DNA from 2 places in the Saccharibacillus sp. WB 17 genome. Region 2 is predicted to be linked to the other one. Evidence: predicted binding sites of a transcription regulator. Region 2 holds the regulator's gene; the other holds the start of a gene.
The links. Region 2 encodes Rex, which represses fermentation and respiration genes when NADH is low (regulators of the CRP and FNR family bind a similar motif). Its sites were predicted from a motif close to TTGTGAAATATTTCACAA; they were not measured.

Region 1 (16,040 bases), on a different contig from region 2:
GTCGGAACCGGCTTGGTTGGGGTCGGCGTCGCGCTCGGCGTGGTCGGCGGAATCGAAGACGGCGTAAGCGTCGGATCGGTCTGCCCTTCCACGGTGCCGTTCTCGTCGGTCGGCGGCTGGTCCGTCGGCGGCGTGAGCGTCGGATCGGTCTGGCCTTCGACCGCTGCCAGGACTGCCGGTTCGTTCTGCGCAGGCTGCGCGTTCGGTGCCGGTACCGAATTTATAGGATTCGCCGTTTGCGAATCGGTCTGGCCTGCCGGATTTTGCGTAGGCGCGGCCAATTTTTTGGTAAATTGTTGTGCCGATTGTTCCGGTTGTGCGGTCTGGCCCTGCACAACGATCGGCGTTTCGCCCTGCGATGCGGATTGGGCCGATGCTGCGGGCAGCATCGCTGCCGTCTGCACGACAACAAGCAAAGCGATGATCGTGATTTTCTTGAGATTCATTCTACGACTCCCTTTATAGCTGAATTTGGTCCTTCTCTCGCTAAGCACATACTATTAGACGCGGGCATTTTGTAAAAGTTTCTGCAAATCATTAAAAAAAAGCGGCCTTCCGTTGTCGGGAAGAGCCGCCGCTTTAACATCATGCTAACATTTACATACGTTTTCGGTAAAAATCAAACGATTCAAATTCGGGTCTTCCGCCTGCAAAAGCGTTATACGGTCTGCATGCGCCGGCCTTCTTGGATGAGGGCGTAGGCCCGCTGCACCTGTTCGTCCGTCGGCGAATCGACGCCTTCGAGCGGGTATTCCCGGCCGAGTTCCTTCCATTTATAAATGCCCATCTGATGGTACGGCAGAATTTCGAATTTCTCGACGCCCTGCAGCGTCCCGATAAAACGTCCGAGGTCGCGCAGATTGTGCTCGTCGTCGTGGATGCCCGGAACGAAGACGTGGCGAATCCACGTTTTTTTGCCGTGATCGGACAGCCATTTCGCCGTGCGCAGCGTCTGTTCGTTGCTTACGCCGGTCAGCACTTTATGTTTGTCATTGTCGATATGCTTGATGTCCAGCAGCACGAGATCGGTCACGTCCATCAAATATTGAATTTTGTCGGGATTGTTGAATCCGTTGCTGTCGAGCGTCGTGTGCAGTCCCCAGCGTTGTTTCACTTCGCGGAAAATTTCAGCCACGAAAGCGGCCTGCAGCGTCGGTTCTCCGCCCGAAATGGTCAGTCCGCCGCCCGAAGACCGATAATAATTCAGGTAAGGCTTGATTTCGGCCAGCACTTCGTCCACGGTCATTTCCCGGCCGCCGTCGAAATTCCACGTATCGGGGTTATGGCAGTATTGGCACTTCATGAGGCATCCCTGCAAAAATAATACGAAGCGTATGCCCGGGCCGTCTACCGTCCCGAAGGTTTCCAGCGAGTGTATGCGTCCTGTGTGACTCATTCGTTTTCACCCTTTCAAGGAGAACGGCGCTCCCCTGTAGCGAGCGCCGTCTATAAGATCTTATGAAGGAACAGGTATCCGGTCCGGCGAACGGCTTGCGCTTCGGCTCTGCCGGCTTGTCGGTTCCGGCCGGTTTACATATTCGAGTGGAACGTGCGGTTGATGACGTCCATCTGCTGTTCGCGGGTCAGCTTGATGAAGTTGACCGCGTAACCCGATACGCGGATCGTCAGCTGCGGATAATTTTCCGGATGGTCCATCGCGTCCATCAGCTGTTCGCGGTCGAACACGTTGACGTTCAGGTGATGGGCATGGCTGCCGAAGTATCCGTCAAGCATCGCGACCAGATTCGATTTGCGGGTCTCTTCTTCTTTGCCGAGCGCTTTGGGCACGATCGAGAACGTGTTCGAGATGCCGTCGAGGCTTTCTTCGTACGGCAGTTTGGCGACGGAACTGAGCGAAGCGAGCGCGCCTTTTTTGTCGCGGCCATGCATCGGGTTTGCGCCCGGAGCGAACGGTTCGCCCGCTTTGCGGCCGTCCGGCGTCGTGCCGGTTTTTTTGCCGTAGACGACGTTCGACGTGATCGTCAGCACGGATTGGGTCGGCACCGAATCGCGGTACGTTTTGTGCTGGCGGATCATGCCCATGAATTTCTCGACGAGCTGCACGGCGATTTGGTCGACGCGGTCGTCGTTGTTGCCATAGCAAGGGTATTCGCCTTCGATTTCGAAGTCGATCGCGATGCCCTGCTCGTTGCGGATCGGTTTGACTTTGGCGTGCTTGATCGCGCTCAGGGAATCGGCGGTGACGGACAGGCCGGCGATGCCGCATGCCATCGTGCGCAGGATGTCGCGGTCGTGCAGCGCCATTTCGATCCGTTCGTAGCTGTATTTATCGTGCATGTAATGGATGATGTTCAGCGCGTCCAGATACACTTTGGACAGCCATTCCATCATCGGCACGTACCGTTTCATGACTTCGTCGTAGTCGAGGTACTCGGACGTGATCGCCGGATATTCCGGTCCGATCTGCTCGCCGGATTTCTCGTCTTTGCCGCCGTTGATCGCGTACAGCAGCGTTTTGGCCAGATTGGCGCGTGCGCCGAAGAACTGCATTTGCTTGCCGATCCGCATCGCGGATACGCAGCAGGCGATACCGTAGTCGTCGCCGTAGATCGGACGCATCAGGTCGTCATTCTCGTACTGGATAGAGCTCGTCTCGATCGAGACTTTGGCGCAGTATTTCTTGAAGCCTTCCGGAAGCTGCTCCGACCACAGAACCGTCAGGTTCGGCTCCGGTGCGGGTCCCAGATTGTACAGCGTGTGCAGGAAGCGGAAGCTGCTCTTCGTGACGCGGGTCGTGCCGTCTACCGCCATACCGCCGATCGATTCCGTTACCCAGGTTGGGTCGCCGCTGAACAGTTCGTTGTAATCCGGCGTGCGCAGGAATTTGACGATCCGCAGTTTCATGACGAAGTGGTCGACGAGTTCCTGCGCCGTTTCTTCGGTCAGTGTGCCTTCGGCCAGATCGCGCTGGATGTAGACGTCCAGGAAGGAAGAGACGCGTCCGAGCGACATCGCCGCGCCGTTTTGTTCTTTGACCGCCGCGAGGTAGCCGAAGTAGACCCATTGGAACGCTTCTTTGGCATTGACGGCCGGTTTGGAGATATCCATGCCGTGCAGTTGGGCCATTTTTTTCAATTCGCCCAGCGCGCGGTACTGCTCGGAAATTTCTTCGCGCAGGCGGATCGTGTTCTCGTCCATGCCTTCGCCGACCGTTTCGTTATGCTCCCGCTGTTTTTGCTTCATCAGGAAGTCTACGCCGTACAGCGCGACGCGGCGATAATCGCCGATGATGCGGCCGCGGCCGTAAGCGTCCGGCAGGCCGGTCACGATGCCGGATTTGCGCGCAGCCCGGATCTCCGGCGTGTAGGCGTCGAATACGCCCTGGTTATGCGTTTTGCGAATATTCGTAAAGGTCTCGACGATGGAATCCGGCACTTCGAACCCGTACGCTTTGCACGCGTCGATGACCATGCGGATACCGCCGTAAGGCTGAATAGCCCGTTTGAACGGCTCGTCCGTCTGTACGCCGACGATCTGTTCTTTGGCCTGGTCGAGGTAGCCCGGTCCGTGCGACACGATCGATCCCGGCGTGTTGACGTCCACGTCCCAGACGCCGCCTCTTTCCCGTTCTTCCTTGGACAGCTTGGATACGATCTGCCACAGATCGTTCGTGTTCGCCGTAGGCCCCGCCAGGAACTTTTCGTTACCGGTGTAAGGCGTTACGTTTTCGTCGATAAAGTTTTTGGTGTCCACGTGGTTCGTCCATTTGCCCGCTTTGAACCCTCTCCATGCTTCCGAATTCGCGCCCGTGATTTCTTTTTCGATAACCGACATGTGATTACCTCCGTTTTATGTGTATTTGGCCGGGATCGCGGTGCCAAGCCTTCCGCGTCCCGCCGTCGATCCCTGATTGCCGACAGCAGCGTTGACAAGGTGAAATTTATCACATTCATCGAAAGAGAACGTCGTTCCGGTTTGGGTTTCCCTCTCGATGCGTTGGGGGACCTTCTATGCCTTTATTATGCGCGCCCTGATCTATAGATACTGTGACATTTCTCACAGAACCGACTCTTTTTTATGATCTTTATCACTTTTAACGTCGTTTTCTGAATAACACCGCAATTTTTGACTGCTTTTCAAAGATTGCAAGCAAGCAAAAAAAAACGACGCCCCCTCGCGGGAGCGCCGTTCCAGTCGTTCTGGCTTGGATCTGCTTATTCTTCGAAGCGGCCGTAGAAAGCGTCGCGGTACACGTCGGCAAGTTCCGTCACCAGCGGCATTTTAGGGTTGGCTGTCGTGCATTGATCTTCGAACGCGCGGTCGGCCAGGTAGTCGACGCGGCTCTCGAACTGCTTCGCGTCGAAGCCGAGTTCCTGGAACGTCTCGGGTACGCCCAGTTTGCGGTTCAGATCGCGGATCGCGTTGATCAGACTCTTCACGCCTTCTTCCGTCGTTTTGGCCGGCAGCCCCAGAATGCAGGCGATTTCCGCATACCGTTCGTCGGCGATAAAGTGCGAATATTTCGGGAACGAAGCGAACTTCGTCGGTTTTTTGGCATTGTAGCGAATAACGTGCGGCATCAGGATCGCGTTGGTGCGGCCGTGGGCCGTATGGTATTCCCCGCCCCATTTGTGCGCCAGACTGTGGTTGATGCCCAGGAACGCGTTGGCGAACGCCATACCGGCGAGCGTCGAAGCGTTGTGCATTTTCTCGCGGGCCAGCTTGTCGCCGGTCAGCGCGGATTTCTCCAGGTTGGCGAACACGAGCTGGATCGCTTTGATCGCGAGGCCGTCCGTGTAGTCGCTCGCCATGACCGACACGTAAGCTTCGATGGCGTGCGTCAGCACGTCCATGCCCGTATCGGCTACCGCCACTTTGGGCAGCGAGTAGACAAATTCCGGATCGACGATCGCCACGTCCGGCGTCAGTTCGTAATCGGCCAGCGGATATTTCGTATTGCCGTTCTCTTTATCGGTAATGACCGCAAACGACGTCACTTCCGAACCCGTACCCGAAGTCGTCGGAATCGCGACGAATTTCGCTTTTTTGCCCAGACGCGGGTATTTGTAGATCCGTTTGCGGATATCCATAAATTTCTGCTTGAGGTTGTTGAAGTCGGTATCCGGATATTCGTAGAACAACCACATGCCTTTGGCGGCATCCATCGGCGAACCGCCGCCCAGCGCGATGATGCAGTCCGGCTGGAACCGTTCCATCATGGCGCGGCCGCGTTCAACGGTCGTCGTCGACGGATCGGGCTCCACTTCGGAGAACACTTCGATCGCGACCGGCGTTTGGCGCTGGCGCAAGTAATGCTGCACTCTTTCGACGTAGCCGAGCTGGACCATCATCGGGTCGGTAACGATCGCGACGCGGGTAATGTCCGGCATTTTGGCCAGGTACTGCGTTGCGTTTTTCTCGAAGTAAATTTTGTCCGGCACTTTAAACCACTGCATATTCACGGTACGACGCGCCACCCTTTTCACGTTGATCAGGTTCACTGCGGTTACGTTGGAAGAAGTCGAGTTGCGGCCGTACGAGCCGCAGCCGAGCGTCAGCGAAGGCAGGTTCGTGTTGTAGATGTCGCCGATCGCGCCGTGCGTCGAAGGCGAATTGACGATGATGCGGCCGGTTTGCAGACGGTTCGCGAAGCGCTGGATGACGGCGTCGTCGTTGGAGTGGATCGCCGAAGAGTGGCCCATACCGCCGAATTCCACGACTTCCGCGGCGCGTGCGATGCCTTCGTCCGCCGTTTTGACTCTGTAGCAGGCCAGAACCGGGCTCAATTTCTCGGCCGACAGCGGGAACTTGGTGCCGACGCCTTCGATTTCGGCCACGAGGATCTTCGTCGTCGCCGGAACGGTGATACCGGCCATTTCCGCGATCTTCACGGCCGATTGTCCGACGATAGCCGGGTTGACCGCGCATTTGTCCACGTTCATCGCGCTTGGCGTCAGTTTGGCGATTTCGTCTTTGCTCAGGAAGTAACAGCCGTTTGCGATCATTTTCTTTTTGACGCGATCGTAGATCGGTTCTTCGATGATGACCGCCTGCTCGGAAGCGCAGATCATGCCGTTATCGAACGATTTGGACAAGATCAGGTCGGTAACGGCCTGGTCGATATCGGCCGTCTTCTCAATGAAGGCCGGCACGTTGCCGGGACCTACGCCGAGCGCCGGCTTGCCGCAGCTGTAAGCTGCGCGGACCATCGCGCCGCCGCCGGTCGCCAGAATCAGCGCCACGTCGGGGTGGTTCATCAGAATGTTCGTCTTGTCCATCGAAGGCTTGTCGATCCATTGGATACAGCCTTCCGGAGCGCCGGCTTGGACCGCCGCTTCCTGCAGGATTCGGGCCGCTTCCGAACTGCAGTATTGCGCGGAAGGGTGGAATCCGAATATAATGGGGTTACGTGTCTTTATGGAAATCAGCGCTTTGAACATCGTTGTGGAGGTCGGGTTCGTGACCGGCGTGATCCCCATCACGATGCCGACCGGCTCCGCGATTTTCTGGAAGCTGTCATACTCGTTGTCTTCGATCACGCCTACCGTTTTATCATTTTTGATACTGTGGTAGATGTACTCGGTAGCGAAGAGATTTTTCGTAATCTTGTCTTCGTACACGCCGCGCTTCGTTTCTTCGATCGCGATCTTTGCGAGATACATGTGCTTGTCCAGGCCGGCCAGGGCCATCGCTTGCACGACGGTATCGATTTGAGCCTGATCCATTTGCATGAAAGCTTCCTGCGCTTTTCTCGCGTTGTCGATCAGCTTCTGAATGTCCTGCTCGGCGGTTGGTTCAACAGTACGGGCGGCTTCATTTTTCACTGCCATTTCCCTCATCCTCCTCAAGATGTTTGCGTTGTTTTCTCTACGTGACCGATCATAGCATAGCGGTTTTGGTTTGGGAAGTGAAATTTTTCACAAAATAAACGGCGTTTCTTTCTAAGTTGCAGCGAGCATTTTTCCCTCATTAATGACCGTTTTCCGCTTTTTTAAAAAAACACAAGAATTAATCCAAAAATTTCGTAATAAGAATTGACAAAGTATTCGATTTGACGCATGATAAGGACATAAAGTGAAAAAAGTCACAATGTCCAATCAACACGAACTGTGCGTTTTCGCAAAGGAGAGGTTAACGATGACCCAATACCACCACGCTACCAACCATCGCGGCAATACCGGTTGTTTTTCGGATTCGAACATGCAGCGTCTGGAAGTGCTGATGAAAGACCGCCATATTCCCGAAGGCTCCCACCTGTTCTGGGAAGGCGATCTGGCCGACAAGCTCTACTATATCAAGCGCGGCCGGGTCAAACTGACCAAATCGACCGACGAAGGCAAAGAACTCATCTTGTATATGTACCAGTCGGACGACATGGTCGGTCAAGCCGATCTCTTTTTCAGCACCAAGCACAGCTTCACGGCGGAAGTGATCGAAGATACCGAAGTCGGCGTAATCGAACACAAAGACCTGGAAGTGCTGATCTGCCAACATTGCGATTTCGCGATCGACTTCATGAAATGGATGGGCATTCATCACCGCCTGACGCAGACGAAGTTCCGGGACTTGATGATGTACGGCAAGCCGGGCGCCCTCTGCTCGACACTTATCCGCCTCGGCAACACGTACGGCGAGAAGCACGGCGAGACGATTCTGATCAACAAAAAGATTACGCATACCGATCTGTCGAACATGATCGGAGCGACCCGGGAAAGCGTAAACCGGATGCTCAGCGACCTGCGCAAAAAAGGCGCGGTCGAATACGAGAACGGCATGATCGTCATTACCGATCTCGGCATGCTGCAGGAAGTGTGTCACTGCGAAATGTGTCCAAACGAAATATGCCGGATCTGAGGAGATCCGGCCTGTTTGCGTTCGCTGCCGGGCGCTTCGCTGAGAAGCGGCTCGGCTACAGCTTTTCCAATGTCAGTTCCACGTAATCGCCCGGCTGCAGCTGCATGTCGAATCCCCGTTCCCGGTTCAGCTCTTTGCCGTTGACTTTGAGCACCCAGCGCTCGCTCGGTTTGGTCATGTAGCCTTCCTGCGTATCCGGGCTTGCCTTGACGAGGCGGATCGTGCGGTCGTTCTCGGACATCGTAACGAGGCCGCTCGCTTTGAGCACGTCGCGCACCATCGTCCCTTCCCGGTAAGGATGGGCGTACGAACCGCCCAGCGAGGCATTGAGCTCGCCGCCGCTGATGAGCAGCGTATTGACCGGCTCCCCGTCGTTCCCCGGCGCTTCGATATAGAGCAGAATCTCGTCGCCAGGCTGAATGCGCGTGCTGAAGCCGCTCTCCGGTATTTGCTGGCCGTTCTGCTTGACGACCCACATCAGTTCGGAATGCAGTTCCGTGTCGTCCACCGAGTCGATCCGCCCTTCGTTGTCGAAACTGACGATGCCGCTGCGCTCCAGCGCGTCGCGGATCGTGTCTTCCGTGCGATACGTGCTGACGAGCGACCGGTTCTCGTTGGGCATGTAGATGCCGCCGTCGACGACCAGCCTGAAGTTCTCTCCCCCGCTTGCCGCCGCGTCGGCCGATACGTCCGCCGACGGCTGGCGCAGCAGAAAAGCCATTGCGGCCGCGGCCGCGATGAGCAAGACGGCAAGCACGAATAGCAGGACGCGTTGATCGGGCATTTTGATTTTTGTCCGCATGGGCTCCCGTTCCCTTCATCGAGCGTGTTCTTCCTTATTGTAACAAAAAGGGCGGGCCTTTCTCAAATGCCGGTTGCGTGTGCGGTGGCATCAAAAGAACCCCTTTGCCGGCAAAGGGGTTCTGCGCGAAAATTCGGTCATTCGACCCAAAATTCCGCCCACATCTGAATTTGTTCCATAACCGGCTTCAGTGCACGACCTTTTTCGGTCAGCTCGTATTCAATGCGCACCGGAGTCTCCGGATACACGTGACGCGTCAGAATGCCTTCGCCTTCCAGGTCCTTCATGCGTTCCGACAACATTTTGTCGCTCATCATCGGAATCTGGTTGGAAATATCTTTGAATCGCTTCGGACCGCTCATCAAAGTCTGAATGATCAGGCCGTTCCAACGTTTGCCCAGGAACGAAAACGCGCTCTCGAAACGCGGGCAAAGCTGCATCGGAATTTCGCTTTTTTGCTCAATCATAGATGATCACCTCTTAGAAGATTCCCTCTGAAGAGAAACTTACGATTTGTTAGTTTATTTCATATTAACACATTTCCAAGAAAAAGAAAATGCTTTTATGAATTATTTTTTGCGTCCAAAAATTGCTTGAGCGCCGTCAAATCCCGCTCGATCACCGCTTCCAGCGAGCGATTGTAGATGACGGCCGCCGGATGGTACAGCGGAAAAATCGAATACGACCGATCCCCGAACACGTAGCGGGAATGCGGATCGGACACTTCTTCCAGCCGCTGGATCGGTCCTTCGAGCACTTTGCCGTGCAGCGAAGAGATCGTCTCGTGGCTGCCGATCAGCCGATGCAGCCCGATATTGCCCATCGGCACGATCACCCGGGGCTGTACGAGTTCGATCTCCGCGTCGAGGATGGGTGCATGGGCCAACACTTCGTTCTTCGTCGGCGTCCGGTTCGAGCGGCTGATCCTCGGCTCTTTGCCGGGCGCCGTACCGGCCACGACCTTGTCCTTGAACGGACGGCTGCGGACGGCGCTCGAAATATAGATGTCCTGACGGGTCAAGCCAATCTTCTTCAGGTATTCTTCGAGCACTTTGCCCGCCTGCCCGGTAAACGGGCGTCCTTCCACGATCTCCGTCGCGCCGGGCGCTTCCCCGACGAACATGATTTGGGCCGGGATGGCTCCCTGACCGAGCAAAAACCCTTCCAGATCGTAACTTGCCGATCGGTGCAGGCATTCCCGGATCAGTTCTTCCGCCACCGGCGCACTGCCGAACTCCACCTTCATCGCCATCCCCCTTTCTGTTATCGCTACCCTCTCATTAACAGGTATTGCAATTATTTTACCCCAAAACCGATAGGGCGCCAACCATGCAAGGTCCCTTTCGCAAATTTTGTGAGCGCTCTCTTGGATTCGGGAAAAAAGGATGCAAAAAAGCCGTCGTTCGCTTGAAGCGAACAACGGCTGTGCGGCAGTCTAAGCTGCCGGACGAACGATCAACGAACCATCAAGTCGCGAACCATCCGTTCGAATTGCAGGCGAAACCGGCGCGGCTTAGACCAATTCGCGGGCGTGCAGCGGACGAAGCGGCTGCGTATTGCCGTAGACCGGCTTGGCCGATCGCGTCGGATAAGCCCAACGAACCGAATTGGAGATGACGCGAATCACGTCCTGGTTGTAGTAGGTCGGATACGTCTCGTGCCCCGGACGGAAGTAGAAAATCTTGCCGGAACCGCGCGTAAACGTGCAGCCGCTGCGGAACACTTCGCCGCCGGAGAAGTTGCTGATAAAGACGATCTCGTCCGGATTCGGAATATCGAAAAATTCGCCGTACATTTCTTCATGTTCCAAAATGATGTTCTCGCCGATGCCTTCGGTAATCGGGTGCGAAGGATTGACGGCCCACAAAATTTCCTGCTCGCCTTCTTCGCGCCATTTCAGGTCGCAGCCCGTACCCATCAGTTTCTTGAACGGTTTGGAGAAGTGGCCGGAGTGCAGAACGATCAGGCCCATGCCTTCGCGGACGCGCTGCGCGACCGCTTCGGCGATCGAATCGTCGACCAGCTCGTGCGCCATATGTCCCCACCAGATCATGACGTCGGTCGAATCGAGCACTTCTCTTGTCAGGCCGTGGTCGTCTTCTTCCAGCGTGCAAGTGCGAATCGCGAAGCCTTCCGGCGTCAGGGCGCGTTCCAGCTGTTTGTGAATGCCGTCCGGATAGACGGCTTTGACCTTTTCGTCTCTGCGTTCGTGCACGAATTCGTTCCAGATGGTTACGTTGATCATCGTCGATGTCCCCTTAGTTATAGCTGTATTGTGTGCTTCGGCGTATCGGTCGGTTTATTTAGACCCACCACATTTCTCCTGCCGGTTCTTCGATCAGAATCTGCTGGAGATTGCGGACGGCTTTGCTGAATCCTTCGTCCACGGACATCAGTCCGTCTTCGTGTTCGATACTGACGACGTGATCGTAGCTTTGCAGGCGCAGTTCGCTGATCATGTCCGCCCAGATCTTCACGTCGTGGCCGTAACCCACGCTGCGGAAGTTCCAGCCGCGATCCTGCATCTGCGTATACGACTGCATATCGGTCAGGCCGTGCATATTGACGTTGCTTTGGTCGATCGTGATATCTTTGGCATGGAAATGGTGGATGGCTCCGGCGCGTCCGAGAATGCGGATCGCCTGGACCGGATCGATGCCCTGCCACCACATATGGCTCGGATCGAGGTTGACGCCGACGGCTTCGCAGGTCGCTTCGCGCAGGCGCAGCATCGTGGCCGGTGTATGGGCCGAGAAGCCTCCGTGCAGTTCGATCCCGATTTTGACGCCGTGGTCTTCCGCGAATTTGCCGGCTTCTTTCCAGTAGGGAATGACTTTGGTCTCCCACTGCCATTTCAGCAGATCCTGGTAATCGTTCGGCCACGGAGCGACCGGCCAGTTCGGATATTTGGCATCTTCGCTGTCGCCGGGACAACCGGAGAACGTATTGACGACCGGAATGCCGAGACGCTGCGCCAATTCGACGCTTTGCAGGAACACGTCGTGATCGGCTTTCGCGAGCGCTTTTTGCGGGTGAAGCGGATTGCCGTGACAGCTCAGTGCGCTGACGACAAGGCCGCGCGACTCGATCGCTTTTCGGAAAGCTTCCAACTTCGACTGGTCGGCCAGCAGTTCTTCCGGGTTGCAGTATTCGTTGCCCGGATAACCCCCCGTGCCGATCTCTACCGCCTTGAGTCCTTTTTCCGCCACGTAATCGAGAGATTCCTCGAATCCCCGTCCATTGAACAAGACCATGAACACTCCAAGTTTCACTAATCGAACCTCCTCGATATAACTATTATATCCGTATTTTAAGTTTAAGCTGAATAGGAAAGAGGTGCGAAAAAACCTCATTTTTCGACTTTCGGCGCGGCCGGCAATCGGAGAATGGTACCAGTGGCACGGCCTATTGGCGCTTTACACCTTAATCAAAATAGACGGCTTTGCCGGTCTTCGCGGATTCGTAGATCGCTTCGAGAATCTGCGTCACGACGAGCGCCTGCTCCGGCTTGACGACCGGCTCTTTGTCTTCGAGAATCGCTTCGAGCCATTGACGCGCTTCGCGGTCTTCGGCATTCTCCGAACCGCCGTCGTAGAACGCGACGCCGCCGGAGCCGAAATCGACTTTGGTCTCGATCAGGCGGCTGCGGTCTTCGCCGTTGATATGCAGGCCGTCCGCCATGTCGGCGCCGCCTTCAGTTCCGCAGAGCAGCGTCTGCGCTTCGCCGAAGTTGCGCACATTAAGCGCCCAGCTGGATTCGAGCACGATCGTTGCGCCGTTCTCCATTTTGATAAAGCCGAACGCCGAATCTTCGACCTTGAACTGCTCCGGGTCCCACGGACCGAACGCGTTGGCCGCATTCTCGCGGCTGCCCAGCTTGTGGAACGTCGAGCCCATGACGCTTTTCGGTTTGTAATTGTCCATCAGCCAGAGAGTCAGGTCAAGCGCGTGCGTACCGATATCGATCAACGGGCCTCCGCCCTGCTTTTCTTCGTCCAGGAATACGCCCCAGGTCGGCACGGCGCGGCGGCGCAGCGCAATTGCTTTGCCGAAGTACAGATCGCCGAGTTCGCCTTTTTCGCACATGTCTTTCAAGTGCTGGCTGTCGTCGCGGAAACGGTTCTGATACGCGATGGACAGCTTTTTGCCGGTGCGCTCCGCCGCTTCGATCATGCTGCGCGCTTCTTCCGTCGTTTTGGCCATCGGCTTTTCGCACAGCACGTGCTTGCCCGCTTCGAGCGAAGCGATCGTGATCGCCGCGTGGGAATCGTTCGGCGTGCAGACGTGCACGACGTCGATACTGCCGTCTTTGAGCAGTTCGTTGTAGTCGGTGTACACTTTGGCGCTTTCGGCGCCGTATTTGTCGGCCGCTTCCTGCGCGCGGGATTCGACCAGGTCGCAGAAAGCGACGAGGACGGCTTTGCTTTGTTTGGACAGGGCCGGCAGATGCTTGCCGGTGGCGATGCCTCCGCATCCGATGATGGCGACGTTAAGCGTGTTCGGGTTAGACATTGAGTTTTGCTCCTTCTGCTGCGTATTTTTTGATCCATTCCATGCTGGTTGCGATGCTCTCGAGCGGCTTGCCGCCCGCGCAGTAATCCTGCTCGACGACGATCCACTCCACGCCCGCTTCGATCGCGGCATCCGCGATGCCTTTGAGGTCGACTTCGCCCACGCCGAGTTCGGCCGTGATCGCTTTGCCGTCCGCGTCGCGCGTCATGTCTTTGAGATGGATGATCGGCAGGCGCCCTTTGTAGCGTCCGATGTATTCGACCGCGTCGTATCCGCCGTAATGCACCCAACACGTGTCCATTTCGACCTGCAGGTCTTCGGCCGGCACGGCTTCGTACATCGCGTCGAATACCGGCTTGCCGTCCAGCTGTTCCGTCAGTTCGAATTCGTGGTTATGGTAAGCGAGTACCGCTCCCTGTTCGCGCGCCCGGCTGCCGAGCTTGCGCAGATTGGCGAACACGTCTTCCCAGACGCGTTCTTCCGCCTGCAGGTAAGGAACGATCAGCGTGTCGTTGCCGATCTGCTTGTTATAGGCAATCTCCGCATCGAGATGCTCCAGCAGTTGGCCGTACGACGTATGCGTGCCCAGGGCAACAAGTCCGAGTTCGTCGAGCATCGATTTCACTTCATCCGCGCCGTGTCCGAAAAACGTATGGAACTCGACGCCTTTGTAGCCGAGCGCGGCTACCTTTTCGAGCGTGCCGCGGAAATCCTGTTCCATTTCTTCGCGCACGGTGTACAATTGCAGTCCTACTTGGGTCATTTTACGTTCCACCTTTTCATCCGATTATAATTTGAGCGAATCGAGTCTTGCAGCGGGAACTTTGTACGAGCTTTCCAGCGTGATATGCCGGCTCTCGGCCGACGACCGCATGAAAGCGTGCATCGTCTCAAGCACGTGGTAGGCCAGGTCGCCGCTTGCGCGGTGACGGCGTTCTTCGCGGATCGACTTGATCATGTCGTCCACGCCGATGCCCCGTTCGTTATGCTCGGTCTCGAAGACGGCTTCGACCGTCTCCCAGTCGTCCGAACCGGCGCGGCGCAGCTTCACTTCGCCGCCGAAGAAATTCGGGTCCGGCAGCGACAGCGTGCCGTTCGTTCCGTAAATTTCCATTCTCGGCAGGTCGCTTGCACCGCGAATGTCGAAGCTCATGATCATCGTCACGATCGTGCCGGCAGCAAAATCGAGCGTGCCGGCCAGATGGGTCGGCGTCTGCACGGCGATCGGCGTACCGGCTTTCGGTCCCGAGCCGATGACACGGTCGGGAATCTGAATCCCGGTTGACGAACTGACACGCTGGATCGGCCCGAGCAAATTCACGAGTGCGGACAAATAATACGGGCCCATATCGAACATCGGGCCGCCGCCGTATGCGTAGAAAAATTCGGGATCGACGTGCCACGCTTCGGGACCGCCGCTCAGCATGAACGCGGTACCCGCGACCGGGCGGCCGATCAGCCCTTCTTCGATCGCGCGGCGGGCCGTGCTGATGCCTGCTCCGAGGAACGTATCCGGCGCGCAGCCGACGCGTACGCCGCTTTTTTTCGCTTCTTCCAGAATGAGGCGTCCGTCTTCCAGCGACACCGCAAGCGGCTTTTCGCCGTACACATGTTTGCCCGCTTTGACGGCGGCCAGGTTGATCTCGGCATGGCTGGCGGGAATCGTCAGGTTGATGACGAGTTCGATCGATTCGTCGGCCAGCAGCTCCTCCACCGTGCAAGCGTTTGCAATGCCGAATTCGGCAGCCCGCTCCTGCGCCTTCCCGGGGATCCGGTCGGCGACCGCCACCACTTCGGCCCACTCGCTGGAACCCAGGTTTTTCAAATAGATCGCGCTGATATTGCCGCATCCGATAATTCCGATCTGCATTCGTTTCAAGGAACACCACTCCTTACCGTAGTTGTTGGGCTTTATCGAATCAAGGTTGTGTCGGTTCCGGTTGTGTGGTTGGTTCGCTTTCATGGTATTGCATATCGTTTTGTATTAAAATGAAGAATATAATCGAAACATGAACAATCTGGTCATTATTTTATTTTTAAATTTATTTTCTTCCCAAGGAGCAGCCCATATGCAGACGTCCTCACCTTCCTGCCAGGTATTTACCGCAGGATTTTCCTTCCACCGTACGCCTTTTCACGTGCACCGCACCGAAGGTCTCGGCAGCTATCTGCTGCGCCTGCAGACGGACGGCACTTCCGAAGCGCTGATCGACGGCCGCATGCAGCGGATCGAAGCCGGCGACCTGCTGCTCTACGGTCCCGACGACACGTACGAACTGAAAATTTTCCCGCCTTCGGCTTCCGAAGATTCCGGCCAGCCGATGGAGAGCGGCGATTACCACATTTTCTTCGGCGGCGAATGGATCGACCGCTGGTGGAACGAACGCAAACGCCCGACCCGCATCACGATCCCGCTTAGCGAAGGATTGCTCGGCCTGTTTCGCCAGATCGTAATCGAGCAGCGCCGCATCTCGAACCCGGACCCGCGGATCTCGGACTATTACCTGCGCATTCTCTGTCTGGAGACCGACCGCCTGCTGAACGAACAGCCGATTTCGTCGGGCAAGACGTTCCTCGCCTACCGGATCAAGCAGTATATCGAAGAGAACGCTTCGTCGCTGTTCAAGCTGGAAGACGTCGCCTCCTACGTGGACACCAGCGTCTCGCGCTGCGTGCACCTGTTCAAGGAAACGTTCGATATGAGCATTATGCAGTACGCGCTCGAAGTCCGGCTCGATATGGCCAAGGAGCGGATCGTGTTCAGCCCGATGCCGCTCGAACAGGTCGCCGAGACGTCCGGTTTTGCCAACTACACGTATTTCCACCGGGTGTTCCGCGGCAAGTTCGGCATGTCGCCGAAAGAGTTCCGGCATACGCGGCAGGAGAAAATGTAGCCGGCGCACGACGAACA
Region 2 (16,040 bases):
CGCGCAGGTTATCTCGCTGGCGGATCTGCTGCTGCTGCCGTCGGAAAAAGAAAGCTTCGGACTGGTCGCGCTTGAAGCGATGGCCTGCGGCGTGCCGACGGTCGGTTCCGAAGCGGGCGGCATCCCGGAATTGGTCGAGCACGGCATTACGGGGTATCTGGCTCCGATCGGCGATACGGACGCGATGGCCGCTTATGCCGTCGGCCTGCTGAACAATCCGGCCGAGAAAGCGCGGATGCGCGAAGCGTGCCTCGACCGGGCGCATACGCGTTTTTGCGATCAGAAAATTATGCGCGAGTACGAAGAAATCTACTATCGCGTATTGGGTCGCAGGCTGCCGGAAGCGGTCGTTCAAAGCCGCTGATCGGCGGTCTGCGCCCGGAACGAGACAGAAACGGAGTTGAAGACTGTGACTGTGACGCAGTGGAAGCATGCCGATCCGGAGCAGGTCAGGCTCAGCGCGGACCTGCTTGGCGTCCTTGAAAAAGCGGGGCATACCGCCTGCTGGGTAGGCGGCTGCGTCCGCGACGAGCTGATCGGCCGGCCGGTCAACGATATGGACATCGCCACGTCGGCGCGGCCCGAAGAAGTGATCGGATTGTTTGCGCGCACCGTGCCGACAGGGATCCAGCACGGTACGGTGACCGTGATTTTGGACAAAATGCCGTTCGAAGTGACGACGTTCCGGACCGAATCGGCGTATCAGGACTTTCGCCGGCCGGACGAAGTGACGTTCGTCCGGTCGCTCGACGAAGATTTGCGCCGGAGAGATTTTACGATGAACGCGATCGCCCGGCTGCCGGGCGGACAATACGTCGATCCGTACGGCGGGCTCGCCGATCTGGAGCGCGGCCTGATCCGCTGCGTGGGCGAAGCTCGCGAGCGGTTCCGCGAAGACGCGCTGCGGATGCTGCGCGGAGTGCGGTTCGCTTCCGTGTTCGGCTTCGAACTTGCGCCAAGCACATGGGAAGCGCTGCTTGAACTGCGCGGAAATATGCGCCATATCGCGGCGGAGCGGATCCGCGCCGAACTCGAGAAAATGATCGGCGGGCCGCAGCCGTCCGCAGGGCTGCGGCTGCTTGCGCGCAGCGGCCTGCTGGAGGACGCCCGCATCGGTCTGCAGCCGCAGGCTTTGCGGGCTGCGGCTTCGGAGCGGCTGGACGATCTGCCGCCCAAGCCGGGCGAACTGCGTTGGGCGGCGCTGCTGCAAGGGCTGGGCGTGCCCGGCGACGAAGCGGAAAGCCGGCTCAAAAGCTTGACGTTCTCCGGCGGATTCGCCAAATCCGCTGCGGCGCTGCTGCGGATCGACGAAGCGATGAATACGGCGGGGTTGTTCGAAGGCGCCGCCGAAGCCGGCGGATTTGCGCCACCGCACCAGCCGCGGAAAGCGGACGCGCGGACGGTATTCGTCCGCTGCGTGCTCGATTTCGGCCGGACGGCGGCCGAAACCTGGCTTGCGTACCGCTCCGCGCTGCATGGAGCGGACGAAAAGCTTGCCGCGCGGCTTGAACGCGCGGCCAGTTGGCTGGCGGCGATCCCGGCGGAGTCGCCGCGCGAACTTGCGCTCGGCGGGCACGACCTCGCCGGGCAGCTGGACCGGGCGCCCGGCCCGTGGCTCGGCGCCCTGATCCGGCGGCTGCTCGAAGCCGTCGCGCTCGGCGAGATCGCCAACGAGCGCGAAGCGCTGTTGGCGGAAGCGCTCCGGCTGGAAGCGCTGCTGGCGAAGAACGAGACTCAAGCGCAGAAGGAGGAGCGGCCCATATGACCGAAAGCGAAAAGCGAAGCCTCGGCGAACCGGAAAAATCGGAGTCGTCGGAGTCGTCGGCGCCGGTTCCGGACGGCAGGGAAAATGCAGGCGACAGCCGCGACCGGCTGCTCGATATGTTCGAAGCGGCGGGCGGCGACTATTTGTCCGGCGAGGAGATCAGCCGCCGGCTCGGCGTGAGCCGTACAGCCGTATGGAAGCGGATCGGCCGGCTCAAGGACGCCGGCTACGTGTTCGAAGCCGCGCCCAAGCTCGGCTATCGCCTGGCGGCGACGGCGTCGGCGCTCGATATGCGCCGGATCGCGGCCGAACTTCGGACGGAGCGTTTCGGCCGTAACTTGACCGTACTGGCCAAGACCGATTCGACGCAGACCGAAGCGGAGACACTGGCGCGCGCAGGCGCCCCGGAAGGCACGCTCGTCGTCGCCGAAGAGCAGACGTCGGGCCGCGGCCGTCAAGGCCGCGCCTGGCATTCGCCGCCCGGCCGCGGCGTCTGGATGAGCACGGTGCTGCGCCCGGAAGGGCCGCTGACCGCCGTGCCGCAGCTGACGCTGCTGGCGGCGGTCGCTGTCTGCCGCGCGATTCGCGCCGCAAGCGGCGTGGAAGCCGGCATCAAATGGCCGAACGACCTGCTCGCAGGCGGCCGCAAGCTGTGCGGCATTTTGCTGGAAGCCGTCGTCGAAGACGGAGGCATCCGGCACTGCATCATGGGCATCGGCATCGACGCGAATCTGGAAGAGTCCGATTACCCCGAGGAACTGCGCGACCGCGTCACTTCGCTGCGGCGCGAATCGGGAACGGAAGTCGATCGTTCGGCGCTGATCGCCGCCGTCATGAACGAGTTCGAGACGCTGTACGCGCTGTATGCCGAGAGCGGCTTCGAACCGATCCGGCTGCTGTGGGAATCGCTCAGCGTCACGCTGGGACGAGAGATCGTCGTACGCGACGTGCGCGGCGAACGGCGCGGACGCGCGGAAGGACTCGGCGCGCAGGGCGAACTGCTGATGCGCGCCGAAGACGGAAGCCTCGCCGCCGTCTATTCGGGCGACGTGGAACTGTATCCGGGACCGGCCGGCGGAGCGGGAAGCGGCCAGTAGGCCCGCTCCTTTTTCCGAAGATCGGCAGATGGGATGATTTATCGACAAGGTTTTGGTATACTTGCGATGTGGAGGCGGTATCGGCTGAAGAAAGCCGAACTGCACTGCCGCGAATCGCAACATTGTCTACGTCCGCAGCACTTTCGGGCTCGGCAAGGCCGATCACCCCTGAAGCGGCACACCCGAAGTTTCAATTCTGAAGTTGCAAGCCTGAAGTTGCAAGATCGATTCCGGGCGCAATCGCCCCGGCTGTCGATAACCCTGCAGTTCTGCTCTGAGCCTTACAAGGACCGAGACAGAAGGGAGAAGCGAATCATCGCACCCGTTTCTTCTTTACCTTTCGGCCCTTTTGGTGACAGCAAAAGGCTATTTGTGCTGGACGCAGTTGTAAATCCGGTGCAAACAGCCTCCACTATCCACAAAAGGAGCCTGATCCCATGGCAGCGAAAAGACCGTTAAACGTAGTGAAAATCCGTAAAATGAAACAACAAAAGGAACCTCTGACGATGATTACGGCGTACGACTATCCATCCGCGAAACTGGCGGAGGAAGCGGGCGTGGATCTCATCTTGGTCGGAGATTCCCTCGGCAACGTCGTACTCGGTTACGATTCGACGATTCCCGTCACTTTGGACGATATGGTGTATCATTCGAGAGCGACGGCGCGGGGAGCGGGCAATACGTTCATCGTCGCCGACATGCCTTTTATGACGTACCACGGAAGCATAGATGAAACGCTCAGAGGCGTGCGCCGCCTCATGCAGGAAGGACACGCGCACGCCGTCAAGGTGGAAGGCGGCCTGGAGATCGCTGCCGCCGTCAAAGCGATCGTGCAGGCCGGCGTGCCGGTGCTGGGCCATATCGGCCTGACGCCGCAGTCGGTCAACACGATCGGCGGCTACCGCGTGCAGGGCAAAGACGCCGAAGACGCGAAGCGCCTCATGAACGAAGCGAAAGCGCTGGAAGAAGCCGGAGCGTTTGCGGTCGTGCTGGAGCTGGTGGCGGAAGAGACCGCTGCGGCGATCTCCCGCGAACTGTCAATCCCGACGATCGGTATCGGCGCCGGCCGCGAATGCGACGGCCAGGTACTCGTCTTCCATGACGTGGTGAAGTATGCTTCGCCCTATATGGAAAAAAGATTCGTCAAAACGTTCGCCGACGTCGGCGAGCAGATTCGCGGCGGCATCGCCGATTACGTGAACGAAGTGAAAAGCCGGGCATTCCCGGCCGAACAGCATGTGTTCAAAGCGGACGAAGGCGTCAGCGAATCGCTTGATTCGCTCTACGGCGGCGGACGTGCGGCAGCCGACAGCGCCCAGCCGGAAGCGGCATCTGCCGAGCAGAAGAAAGTGGGGGCGCAAGGATGAAGATCGCCACCACGATCGTCCAGGCACGCGCCCTGATCGCCGGGCTGCGCGAAGAACGCCGCGCTTCGGCGCAGGGCAATGCCGTCGGCTTCGTGCCGACGATGGGCTATCTGCACGAAGGGCATGCCAGCCTGCTTCGGCGTTCGCGCCAGGAGAACGGCGTGTCCGTGCTCAGCATTTTCGTCAACCCGATCCAGTTCGGGCCGGGCGAAGACCTTGACCGCTATCCGCGCAGCGAAGAAGCCGATCTGAAGCTGGCCGAGCGCGAAGGCGTGGACGTCGTGTTCCTGCCTTCCGTGGACGAGATGTACCCGGAAGAACGCAGAACGACTGTCACGGTCACGGGAGTCACCGAGCGTCTGTGCGGCGCTTCGCGCCCGGGCCATTTCGACGGCGTGGCGACGGTCGTCTCCAAGCTGTTCCATATCGTCAAGCCGGACCGGGCGTACTTCGGCGCCAAAGACGCCCAGCAGGTCGCCGTGCTGCAAAAGATGGTGACCGACCTGAATCTGGACGTTGTCATCGTGCCGTGCCCGATCGTGCGCGAAGCGGACGGCCTTGCGCTCAGTTCGCGCAACGTGTATCTGAGCGCCGAGCAGCGCCGGGAAGCGCTCGTGCTGTCGCGTTCGCTGCGCGAAGCACAAGCCCGCATCGAGCTGGACGGCTCCGTCACGTCGCGCGAGATCACGGACGAGGTGACGCAAGCGATCCAGGCTTCGTCGCTCGCCGAGATCGATTACGTGGAACTGCTGACGTTCCCGAATCTCGAACCGCTTGTCGCAGACCGCGAAATGGCCGACCTTCGGCTTTCCGGCGGTTCGGTCATCCTCGCGCTTGCCGTCAAGTTCGGTTCGACCCGCCTGATCGACAATGTCATTATGAAGCTCAAGGAGGCTGACCTGCATGCATAGAACGATGATGAAATCCAAAATCCACCGCGCAACCGTCACGGAAGCGAATCTCAATTACGTCGGCAGCATTACGATCGACGAAGATTTGATGGAAGCGGCCGATCTGCTGGAAAATGAAAAAGTCCAGATCGTCGACAACAACAACGGCGAACGTCTGGAGACGTACGTCATTCCCGGACGGCGCGGAAGCGGCGTGATCTGCCTGAACGGCGCGGCCGCCCGCCGCGTGCAGCCGGGCGATACGGTCATCATTATCTCGTACGCTTCGATGTCGAACGAAGAAGCGCATCTGCACAAGCCGACGGTCGTGTTCGTGGATGCGGACAACCGCGCTGTCGAGACGGCCGTGAAGGAAATTCACGCGACGATTCGCTAAACGGCGAATCCCGGCCTGCCGGGGATGCCGCGCCCAACCGTTTTCCCGTTTTTTACAAGCGGGGAACAGACCCTATTCGAACGAGCAGCGAGATGCTTTCCGCCGCGGGACGCGGCGCGGAAGCCTCGCTTTTTTTGGGCCCGGATCGGTGGTGAAGAGTTTCCCAAACTGCAGTTTGTCTGTTATGCTGATAGAGAAATACGACGGAAAGGATTTATCGACTCCATGAAATTTGCCGTGCTGGACTTTGAAACGACGGGCACTCAGGCATCGGATGCCATCATCCAGATCGGGCTGAGCGTCATCGACCACGATCTGCGGATCGTGGATACGTACCAATCGCTGGTTAACCCCGGCGTCCCGCTTCCGTCGTTCGTGTCCGAACTGACGGGAATCCGCGAAGAACAGCTCGGCGAAGCGCCGGTGCTGGACGAAGCGATCATCGGGATGATTCCGCTGCTCGGCGACGCCGTCCTCGTCGGACATAACGTGGCGTTCGACTTCGGCTTTTTGCAGCGTGCGCTCGACCAGACCGGATATCTGCCGTTTACCGGCCGGATTCTGGACACGATCGACCTGCTGCGCATTTTGTACCCTTCGATTACGAGCTACCAGCTCGGCGCGGTGTCTTCGCAGTTCGGCGTGCCCCACGAACGGCCGCATCAGGCGGATAGCGATGCGTTGGCAACGGCGCACGTTTTTTTGCAATGTCTGGAAGAGGCCCGTTCGCTGCCTTTGGTTACGCTGCAGCGGATCGCCGAACTGCTGGCAGGCGATAGCGATTTGGGCTGGTTTTTCCAAACGCTGGTCGAGGAGAAAGAGATGGAACCTCTTCAGGAAAGCGGCGAATTCAAATTCTACCGCCAGTTCGCGCTCAAAACGGGGGAGTGGGCCGAAGTGCCGCCCGCCCGCGAGATCCGCGACGGCAATCCGCTCGAAGATGTGCCGTTCGGCGATTTTCTGGAACAGGTGCAAAACAATCTGCGCGCCGAGCTGCCGGGTTACGAAGAACGCGAATCGCAGAACATCATGTTCGAAAAAGTGCAGGAAGCGTTCGGAAGCGACAAGCATCTGCTGATCGAGGCGGGAACGGGGACGGGCAAATCGCTCGGCTACCTCATTCCGGCCATTTACGAGAGCGTAAAAAAAGACCGCAAAGTGATGATCAGCACGCATACGATCAACTTGCAGGAACAGCTGCGCGAACGCGACGTTCCGCTGCTGAACCGCGTCGTGCCGTTCGAATTCCGCGCTTCGGTGTTCAAGGGACGCCAGCATTATCTGTGCATGCGCAAGCTTGAACAGAAGATCGACCGGCGCGAATTCACGCATCCCGCGGACGACGTCCTGACGGCGGCGCAGCTGCTCGTCTGGCTGACCCGCACGCAGAGCGGGGACGACGAAGAACTGAATCTCGGTATCGGCCGCGGCCAGGATTTTTGGGACACGATCGCGAGCGAGACGGATTCCTGTCTGGGCCGCGCCTGTCCCTGGTTCCGCAGCTGTTATTATTACCGGGCCAAGCATGAAGCGTCCATGGCCGACGTCGTCGTGACGAATCATTCCAAGCTGTTCTCCGACGTCAAGGCGGACGACCAGCTGCTGCCTGCCTACGAGCGTCTCGTTATCGACGAAGCGCATCACCTCGAAGACGTGGCCGGCAAGCATCTCGGGCTGCACCTGAAATATTTCTCGTTCGTGCATGCGATGACCCGCTTGTACAAGGACGGCAAGAACGGGCAGCTGCCCGCCCTGCGCCAACTGCTTGGCAAGATCGGGCACGAGAAGAAGAATGAATGGAACCGCGCGATCGACGAAGTCATTCCCGAGTTGATCGACGCCAAAGAAAGCTGGGACAAACTGACGGAGCTGCTGTACACGCTGCTGCCCGACCGGGTGGACGTGTCGGCGCCGGAAGCCGGCCAGCATACGCTGCGCCTGACGGCGGGCGAATATCCGAAAGGCTGGGATACGCTCTCGACGCTGGAAGACCAGATCTACGTCGGGCTCGGCGAAGCGATCCGCCGCGGGGAACGCATGGCGGCTTCCGTCAAGGAAGACAGCGGCGACTACACGGCCGAAGGTCTGGCGACCGATATTTCGGGTCTGTTCAAAGACCTGTCCGAAGCGCGCGAATCGCTGCGGTTCTTCATGCGGCTCGACGACGGAAGCACGGTCTACTGGCTCGAAGGCAGCTCGCAGTTCAAAAGCAAGTCGCTGCAAATGTACGCGGTGCCGATCGACGTCAGCGCCCAGCTGCAGCAGCACTTTTTTGATAAAAAGAAAAGCGTCGTTCTCACTTCGGCCACGCTCGCCGTGGACAAAAAGTTCGACTACATGATCGATCAGCTGGGTCTGCGGGAAGCGGCTGTGCAAAAAAGGCTGTTGACGGAAGTGCTGCCGTCGCCGTTCAATTACCGGGAGCAGGCGCTGCTGATCGTCCCGCGCGATTTCCCGAGCGTCAAAGGGCAGATGGCCGACGCTTCGTTCCTCGCCGCGCTGACCGATTCGCTGGCGCGCACGGCGGAAGCGACGCAGGGACGCATGCTCGTGCTGTTCACGTCGTACCGGATGCTGCGCCAGGTGTACGATCCGCTCAAGGAACTGCTCGGCGCTTCCGGCATTTCGCTGATTGGGCAGGGCGTCGACAGCGGAAGCCGAAGCCGCCTCACCCGGCGGTTTCAGGAGAACGCGAAAACGGTGCTGCTCGGCACGAGCAGTTTCTGGGAAGGGGTCGATATTCCCGGCGACGCGCTGACGTGCCTCGCTATCGTGCGGCTGCCGTTCCAGCCTCCGAGCCATCCGCTGCTGGAAGCCAAAAGCGAACTGCTCAAGCGCCAGAACCTCAACCCGTTCATGAAGCTGTCCGTGCCGCAGGCCGTTATCCGCTTCAAGCAGGGGTTCGGCCGCCTGGTGCGTACGCGCCGCGACCGCGGCATCGTGATCGTCTACGATACGCGCGTGATCGAATCGTATTACGGCAAATACTTTTTATACTCGCTTCCGGGTCCCAAAATGGAGCATATGGCGCTCGACCAAATCGTGCCGAGAGTCGCCGAATGGCTGGAACCGGAAGAGAAGTCGGATTAACTTTTCCCCTGGGAGGGACATGGAATGAAAGCGGAAAAAATTTCGGAAGCCGTCGTTCGTAGACTTCCCGTTTACCTGCGTCACCTGACCGAACTGCACAAACGCGAAGTGATGACGGTGTCGTCGCAGGAACTCGGGCAGAAACTGGATCTCAATCCGGCCCAAATCCGGAAAGACCTTGCGTATTTCGGCGATTTCGGCCGAAAAGGCATCGGCTACGACGTCTCGTACCTGATCGAGAAAATTCGCCATATCCTCAAGCTGGACCGTCCGATCAACGTGGCCCTGATCGGCGCCGGCAATCTGGGACATGCGCTGTCCAACTATAATATGTACCTCAAGGAAAGCATGAAGATCGTCGCCGTGTTCGACTCGTACGCGCCGAAGGTCGGCACGCAGATCAACAAGCTGACCGTTCAGCCGATCGAACAACTGAAGCCGACCGTGCAGGAGAAAAACATTCGCGTCGGCATCATCACCGTGCCCGATTCCGAAGCGCAGCGCGTCGCCGACCAGCTGGTCGAAGCCGGCGTCGAAGCGATTTTGAATTTTGCGCCGACCGTGCTCAAAGTGCCGGCCGATGTGCGGATCCATGCGGCCGATTTTACGACCGACCTGCTCAGCCTGGCTTACTACCTCGATAACGGAAAGGAAACCGAAACCCATGACAACGACAAACCATCCGAACAAGTGGATCGTTAGAAACGGCGTATTCGCCACCGGCGAACGGGAAGGGGTCGTCCGCGGCTGCATGATCGTCGACGGAGACACCATCGCCTATATCGGAACCGAAGAACCGGAAGACGCGCGCGATCTGCCGTCGATCGACGGCAAAGGACTGCTGTTTATGCCGGGTCTCGTCAACAGCCACGGCCATACGGCCATGTCGCTGCTGCGCGGATACGGCGACGATATGGTGCTGCAGGAATGGCTGCAGACCAAAATGTGGCCGATGGAAGCCAAGTTCACGTCGGACGACGTGTACTGGGGCAGTTCGCTGTCGATCGTCGAGATGCTCAAAAGCGGCACGACGACGTTCCTCGACATGTACGACCATATGGACCGCGTGGCCGAAGCGGTCGTCCAATCCGGCATGCGGGCGTCGCTGACGCGCGGCGTGATCGGGCTGTGCTCGCAGCAGGAACAAGACGACAAGCTGAATGACGCGATCTCGTTCGCCAAAAACTGGCATGGCCAGGCGGATGGACGCATCACGGTCATGATGTCGCCGCACGCGCCTTATACGTGCCCGCCCGCTTTTATCGAGCGTTTCGTACAGGCGGCGCACGATCTGGATCTGCCGCTGCATACGCATATGTCGGAAACGGCGGCGGAAGTGGAGCAGAACGTACGCGAATACGGGCTGCGTCCGGTCGCGCATCTGGAGAAGCTCGGCTTCTTCTCCCGCCCGTCGATGGTGGCGCATGCCGTCCATTTGACGGACGAAGAGATCGCGATGCTTGCGGCCAACCGGATAGCCGTCTCGCACAATCCGGGCAGCAACCTGAAGCTTGCGAGCGGCGTGGCGAAAGTGCCGCAGCTGCTCAAAGCGGGCGTCGTCGTGTCGCTCGGCACAGACGGCGCAGCCAGCAACAACAATCTCGACATGTTCGAAGAGATGCGTCTGGCCGCGCTGATCCACAAAGGCGTGTCGGGCGATCCGACCGCCGTGCCGGCAGCCGAAGCGCTGCGCATGGCGACGCTGCATGGCGCGCAGTCGCTGTACCTCGACAATCTGGGCACGCTCGAAGCCGGCATGAAAGCGGACTTCGTCGCGCTCGATATCGAGCAGGCCCATTTCCTGCCGCGCACCGATTACGTGTCGCATGCCGTGTATTCGGCGGCCGGTCAGGACGTGCGGCATGTATGGGTAGACGGCATCCAGATCGTCAAGAACCGCGAGTGCCTGACGCTGGACGAAGAGAAAATCCGGTTCGAGGCCCAGTCGGCTTTCGAAGGGCTGTTGGCCCGCTAAGCCGGACACCGGGAGGATACACAACGTGAGCAAGCGCACGAAAGTCATTTTGCTGACCCTGCTCGTCGTGCTGATTTTGCTGGCGGGAGCGTATTTGTACTATATGCTCTCGATGCAGGGCAGAACGGACGAACGCAACGCGGCGATCGCTTCGGCGCGTACGCAGGGACAGCTGACGGAAATCGAACGGGCCGACAAATGGGTCTGGGGCGAAAATTCGATCTTCTGGGTCGTTCAAGGAACGACGGCGTCCGGCGAGGAGCAGTATGTCTGGCTGAAATATACGCCGGAAGGCACTCCGGCATCGGGCGAGAACGCGTTTCGCTCGATGCCGGTCGCCGGAACGATCACCCGGGAAGACATGTGGGATCGGGCCGAAGCGGAGCTTCCGGACGCCAAACTGATCCGGATGCTTCCGGGCGTGTACGGCAACCAATACGTCTGGCAGGTGTTCTACGAACAGCAAGATACGCATTACTACCGCTTCTACAGTCTCAAAGACGGCAGCGCCGTCGGAGAAGCGTTCGATCTGCCGGATTGGTAAGCCGAAGTGTTCGGCAATCTTCCGGCGCATAGCGTATAGAAAAACCCGATTCTCCGAAATGGAGAGTCGGGTTTTTTCGGCGTTCCTCGGATACGTCGGAAAAGGTCGGATAAGTCGGGTACGACGCATACGTCGCCTATTTCGCGCAGAATGAGCCGGATGAGCCGGAGTCGGCTCGACGACGAAAAAGCCTCTTCCCGGACGGGGAAAGGTTTTTTATAGGGCTATAAATGCTGCGCGTTTTTGCACGCTTCTAGGAAGAACCAGGCGGAAAATTGACGTTTTGGCGGTCAAAACCGTGCCAAGCAAGCACCTGCCAAGAGCCGTGCGAATTAGAAAATGGGAAAACGGTGTGATATACTTATGTTTAACGAAGGGGTAAATTTGGATTACAGAAGGAAACGATCGTTGATGGTTTGACGGTTTTGCGTGCGCCAAAAAGCATTTTGCGAAAATGCTCAAAACGGCGCCGTATCGATGATGGATGTCATACTCGGGTCTGAATTTCAAACACAGCATGAAGAGGAGAAATGCCCATTGAAAATCCGTATTCTGCCTATCGCCCTTACAGCGGCTTTGTCGCTGATCGTCCTGCTCGGCGGCTGGTTTCTGTATCGCCAGACCGCAATCGAACGTCCTATCGCAAAAATGCTGCAGAATTACCCCGGCGTTACGAGCGCCCAAGTGGACATTACCCAAAACCGTGCCGTGTTGAAACTCGATCTGGAATCGAATGTCGATCTTCGCGGCATGGTCGCCCAACTTCGCAAAGAAGAAGGCGAACTGCTCAAAAGCCGTTCGGTCGTATTCGATATCGCCGACCATTCCACGCCGGATATCGAAGCGCTGTGGAGAGAAGCTTCCTTCTCGGTCGCCGAAGCGATGGCCAACAAACGGTACACGCTCATTACGGACACGCTGTCCGAAATTCAAACCGAAAATAACGGCTATACGATCTCAAGCGATATGGACGAACATTATATTTACGTAGCTTTAAGCTCCGCTTCGGACGAACAGGCCAACAAGTACATCATTTTGCCGCTGCATGCGGCGCCAGGAATTGGGGGACAAACGAATGCCTAGAGGAATAACGGAAATACTGATCGGTTTCGCGGCGGCGCTCGTTCTTTTCCTCGGTTTTATCGGAGTCAACATGATGCCGTTCGCCGTGCTGGCGCTGGTCGGCGTCGGCATTTTCGCCGTCCTGCAAATGAAGGGCGGACTTGCGGTGGGCGCGGCCCAGGATCGCAAACGCAAAAAGCAAAAGCCGGAAAAGTTCACGTTCGAGCAGATCGGCGGGCAGGACAACTCCAAGCAGGAGCTGCGCGAAGCGCTCGATTTTCTTATTAAGCACGAAGAGATCAAGAAGCTTGGCATTCGTCCGCTCAAAGGCATTCTGCTGACGGGTCCTCCGGGAACCGGCAAGACGCTCATGGCCAAAGCGGCCGCCCATTATACCGATTCCGTGTTCGTCGCCGCTTCGGGCAGCGACTTCGTCGAGATGTACGTTGGCGTCGGCGCGGGCCGGGTCCGCGATCTGTTCAAGGATGCGCGGACCCGCGCAGCCCAGGAGAAAAAGCAGAGCGCGATCATTTTTATCGACGAAATCGACGTGATCGGCGGCAAGCGCGAAGGCGGCCAGCAGCGCGAGTACGACCAGACGCTGAACCAGCTGCTGACCGAGATGGACGGCATCTATAACAACGAAGAACCGCGGATTCTCGTTATCGCCGCGACCAACCGCAAAGAAATGCTCGACAGCGCGCTGCTGCGCCCGGGACGGTTCGACCGCCATATCCAGGTGGACCTGCCGGACAAAAAAGGCCGCAAGCATATTCTCGAACTGCATGCGACAAGCCGTCCGGTATCGCCGGAAGCGGATCTTGACCGGATCGCCGAAGAAGCGTACGGGTTCTCGGGCGCCCAGCTCGAAAGCGTCATGAACGAAGCCGCGATCTACGCGATGCGCGAAAAAGCGGCCATGATCGGGCAGCAGCATCTGTCCCGCGCGATCGACAAAGTCATGCTCGGCGAGAAGACGGACCGCGAGACGAGCGCCGAAGAAAAGCGCCGCGTCGCGATTCACGAACTCGGGCATGCGATCATGGCCGAAGTGCTGCGTCCGGGCAGCGTAAGCCAGGTGGCGCTCAGCCCGCGCGGACAAGCGCTCGGCTACGTTCGCCATAATCCGCAAAAAGAACAATATCTGTACACGAAGCAGTTCCTCGAAGAGCAGATCATGATCGCCCTCGCCGGTTCCGCGGCGGAAGAGCTGTATTACGGAGGCCGCAGCACCGGCTCCCGCGGCGATTTCGAGCAGGCGCTCAACCTCGTCGAGAACATGATCGTCTCGGGCCTGACCGATCTCGGCATCGTCAGTCTCAAGATGCTGACGCAGGAAGAATTGATGAAGCATAACGACAAAATTTTGCGCGCTTTGACAGACTCGACCCGCGGCGAACTCGACCGTTACCGTCAGGTGTTCGAAGGTTCGCTCGATATCCTTATGCGCGAAGAAGTGCTGTCCGGCGATCAGTTCCGGGCGCAGTTCCGCGAATTGGTACAGCTGCCGGCGTAAGCCTCAAGCCGAAGCCTCAGGCCTAAGCTCCAAGATCCGTTTCCCTGCTTGACGAGAAGCTTCCGAAAACTTTTGCCTGCAGGCGAAGGTTTCGGGAGCTTTTTTTGCGCGACTGTCGGTCCGCGTGAACGTTCCCGGGTTGGAAGCGGGAGGGGCGGGGGACTCTACCGGAGCCCCGGCGCGGACCTGTTGGAGGAATGGATACGCGGTGCTCACAAAATATCCGCAAGTGACGGAACACTTCCTTGTCGAAAGGAGGTATGATAAAACTGTGTGTCCTTCTCCGGCAGACTCGAATATTTTTGGTTTGCAATTTCTTTTTTACATTTCGGGTATGCTAAGATATGATTAGATGTTGGGAATGCAAGACGCTCATGTCGGCTGTAGGAGTGGACAATCTTGCAAGAGAGACCAGAAAGGATGAATACTAGAGATGAATTTCAAAAAAATAGGCGTCGTGGGCGGCGGGGTTATGGGACAAGGCATCGCGGAGATGCTCGCTTCCCGCGGCCTCGACGTGCTGCTGGTCGAGAAAAACAACGAAAAGCTTGAACATGCGTACAGCATGATCGAAAGCAGTCTGGACAAGAAGCTGGAGAAATGGGGCATTACCCCCGCAGAGAAAAAGCTGACCTTGTCCAGAATCGCGAAAGTGACGCATTTTGCGGAACTCGGTTCGTGCGATCTCGTCATCGAGACGATCTCCGAAGACCTGGAAGCGAAAAAAGCGGTATTCGCCCAGCTGGACCAAGTGTGCGCGAGCCATATTACGCTTGCGAGCAACACGTCCGCGCTGAGCCTTACCGAAATCGGCAGCTCCACGATGCACCCGGAGCGCGTGATCGGCATGCACTTCATCTATCCGGTCGCTTCGATCAACCTCGTGGAACTGATCCGCGGGCTGAAGACGTCCGACGATGTCGTCGACGCGGCGAAATATTTTGTGGAAGAAACGCTCGACAAAAAAGGCATCATGGTCTACGAGTCTCCGGGCTTTGTCAGCACCCGCCTGATCTGCACGCTGATCAACGAAGCGCTGCACGTGCTTGAAGAAGGCGTGGCTTCGGCCCAGGATATCGACGATGCGATGCGTATCGGCTACCAGTTCAACCGCGGACCGCTCGAAATGTGCGACCGGTTCGGTCTGGATTCGGTACTCGCGGCGCTCGAAGGCATGTTCCGCGAATACGGGGACATCAAGTACCGTCCGGCATTCATTCTCAAAAAGATGGTGCGCGCGGGACAACTCGGCACGAAGACCGGCGAAGGATTTTTCAAGTACGACAAGGACGGTGACAAACTGTGAAAGTTCTCGTAATCAACTCGGGGAGTTCCTCGCTTAAATATCAGTTGTACGACATGACCGACGAATCCGTTTTGGCCAAAGGTCTGGTCGAGCGGATCGGGATGGACTCGTCCATTCTGACCCACAAGCCGGCCGATAAGGAAGAAGTCGTGGAAGTGAGCGAGATTCTCGAACATAACACGGCAATCCGCAAAGTCATCGACAAGCTGACCGACAAAACGCACGGCGTGCTCGCAAGCGTCGACGAGATCAATGCGGTCGGTCACCGCGTCGTGCACGGCGGCGAATTCTTCAATGAATCCGCACTCGTGGACAAGGAAGCGAAGAAAAATATTCGTGCCCTGATCGACCTGGCTCCGCTGCACAATCCGGCTGCCGTCATGGGCATCGAAGCTTGCGAAGTCAACATGCCCGGCGTGCCGCAGGTTGTCGTGTTCGACACGGCGTTCCACCAGACGATGCCGGAAAGATCGTATCTGTACGCTATTCCGCGTGTCCTGTACAGCAAGTACAAAGTGCGCCGCTACGGTTTCCACGGCACGTCGCATTATTACGTCAGCCTCGCGGCAGCCGAGTTCCTGGGCAAGCCAATCGAAGACATCAAGATCATCACGGCGCATATCGGCAACGGCGGCAGCCTGACAGCGATTCAGGGCGGCGTATCCGTCGATACTTCGATGGGCATGACTCCGCTCGAAGGCCTGATGATGGGTACGCGTTCGGGCGACCTTGATCCGGCGATCGTGCCTTACGTCATGAACAAGGAAGAACTGACCGTAGGTGAAATGAATTCGATGCTCAACAAGCACAGCGGTCTGCTGGCGATTTCCGGAATCAGCAGCGATATGCGCGACATTACGGACGGCTGGGAAAAAGGCGAACCGAACGCGAAGCTTGCTTTTGAAATGTACGAATATCGCCTGCGCAAGTATATCGGTTCGTACGCGGCCGCGATGAACGGCGTGGACGTGCTGGTGTTCACGGCCGGCGTCGGCGAAAATTCCGCGATCGTGCGCAAAGCGGTCTGTGAC

Region 1: adhE (bifunctional acetaldehyde-CoA/alcohol dehydrogenase) is a predicted target of Rex. The motif match lies at 6,867-6,884, and genes of this name have one in related genera.

The regions. Positions count from the first base shown of each region.
Region 1 covers NZ_VPFK02000022.1:21,239-37,278, reverse strand. Annotated here, with positions in the region: gene FTE24_RS11435 (stalk domain-containing protein) at 1-446, opposite strand, end outside; gene pflA (pyruvate formate-lyase-activating protein) at 659-1,396, opposite strand; gene pflB (formate C-acetyltransferase) at 1,531-3,795, opposite strand; gene adhE (bifunctional acetaldehyde-CoA/alcohol dehydrogenase) at 4,176-6,791, opposite strand; gene FTE24_RS11415 (Crp/Fnr family transcriptional regulator) at 7,099-7,815, shown strand; gene FTE24_RS11410 (hypothetical protein) at 7,871-8,617, opposite strand; gene FTE24_RS11405 (winged helix-turn-helix transcriptional regulator) at 8,755-9,084, opposite strand; gene FTE24_RS11400 (uracil-DNA glycosylase) at 9,180-9,863, opposite strand; gene FTE24_RS11395 (ThuA domain-containing protein) at 10,131-10,862, opposite strand; gene FTE24_RS11390 (TIM barrel protein) at 10,921-11,889, opposite strand; gene FTE24_RS11385 (Gfo/Idh/MocA family protein) at 12,041-13,129, opposite strand; gene FTE24_RS11380 (sugar phosphate isomerase/epimerase family protein) at 13,122-13,892, opposite strand; gene FTE24_RS11375 (Gfo/Idh/MocA family protein) at 13,917-15,008, opposite strand; gene FTE24_RS11370 (helix-turn-helix domain-containing protein) at 15,199-16,023, shown strand.
Region 2 covers NZ_VPFK02000044.1:28,866-44,905, reverse strand. Annotated here, with positions in the region: gene bshA (N-acetyl-alpha-D-glucosaminyl L-malate synthase BshA) at 1-364, shown strand, start outside; gene FTE24_RS19875 (CCA tRNA nucleotidyltransferase) at 410-1,765, shown strand; gene FTE24_RS19870 (biotin--[acetyl-CoA-carboxylase] ligase) at 1,882-2,862, shown strand; gene panB (3-methyl-2-oxobutanoate hydroxymethyltransferase) at 3,300-4,229, shown strand; gene panC (pantoate--beta-alanine ligase) at 4,226-5,140, shown strand; gene panD (aspartate 1-decarboxylase) at 5,133-5,516, shown strand; gene dinG (ATP-dependent DNA helicase DinG) at 5,742-8,606, shown strand; gene FTE24_RS19845 (redox-sensing transcriptional repressor Rex) at 8,631-9,308, shown strand; gene FTE24_RS19840 (amidohydrolase) at 9,271-10,581, shown strand; gene FTE24_RS19835 (DUF5590 domain-containing protein) at 10,607-11,125, shown strand; gene FTE24_RS19830 (heavy-metal-associated domain-containing protein) at 11,663-12,208, shown strand; gene FTE24_RS19825 (AAA family ATPase) at 12,201-13,703, shown strand; gene FTE24_RS19820 (3-hydroxyacyl-CoA dehydrogenase family protein) at 14,137-15,009, shown strand; gene FTE24_RS19815 (acetate/propionate family kinase) at 15,006-16,040, shown strand, end outside.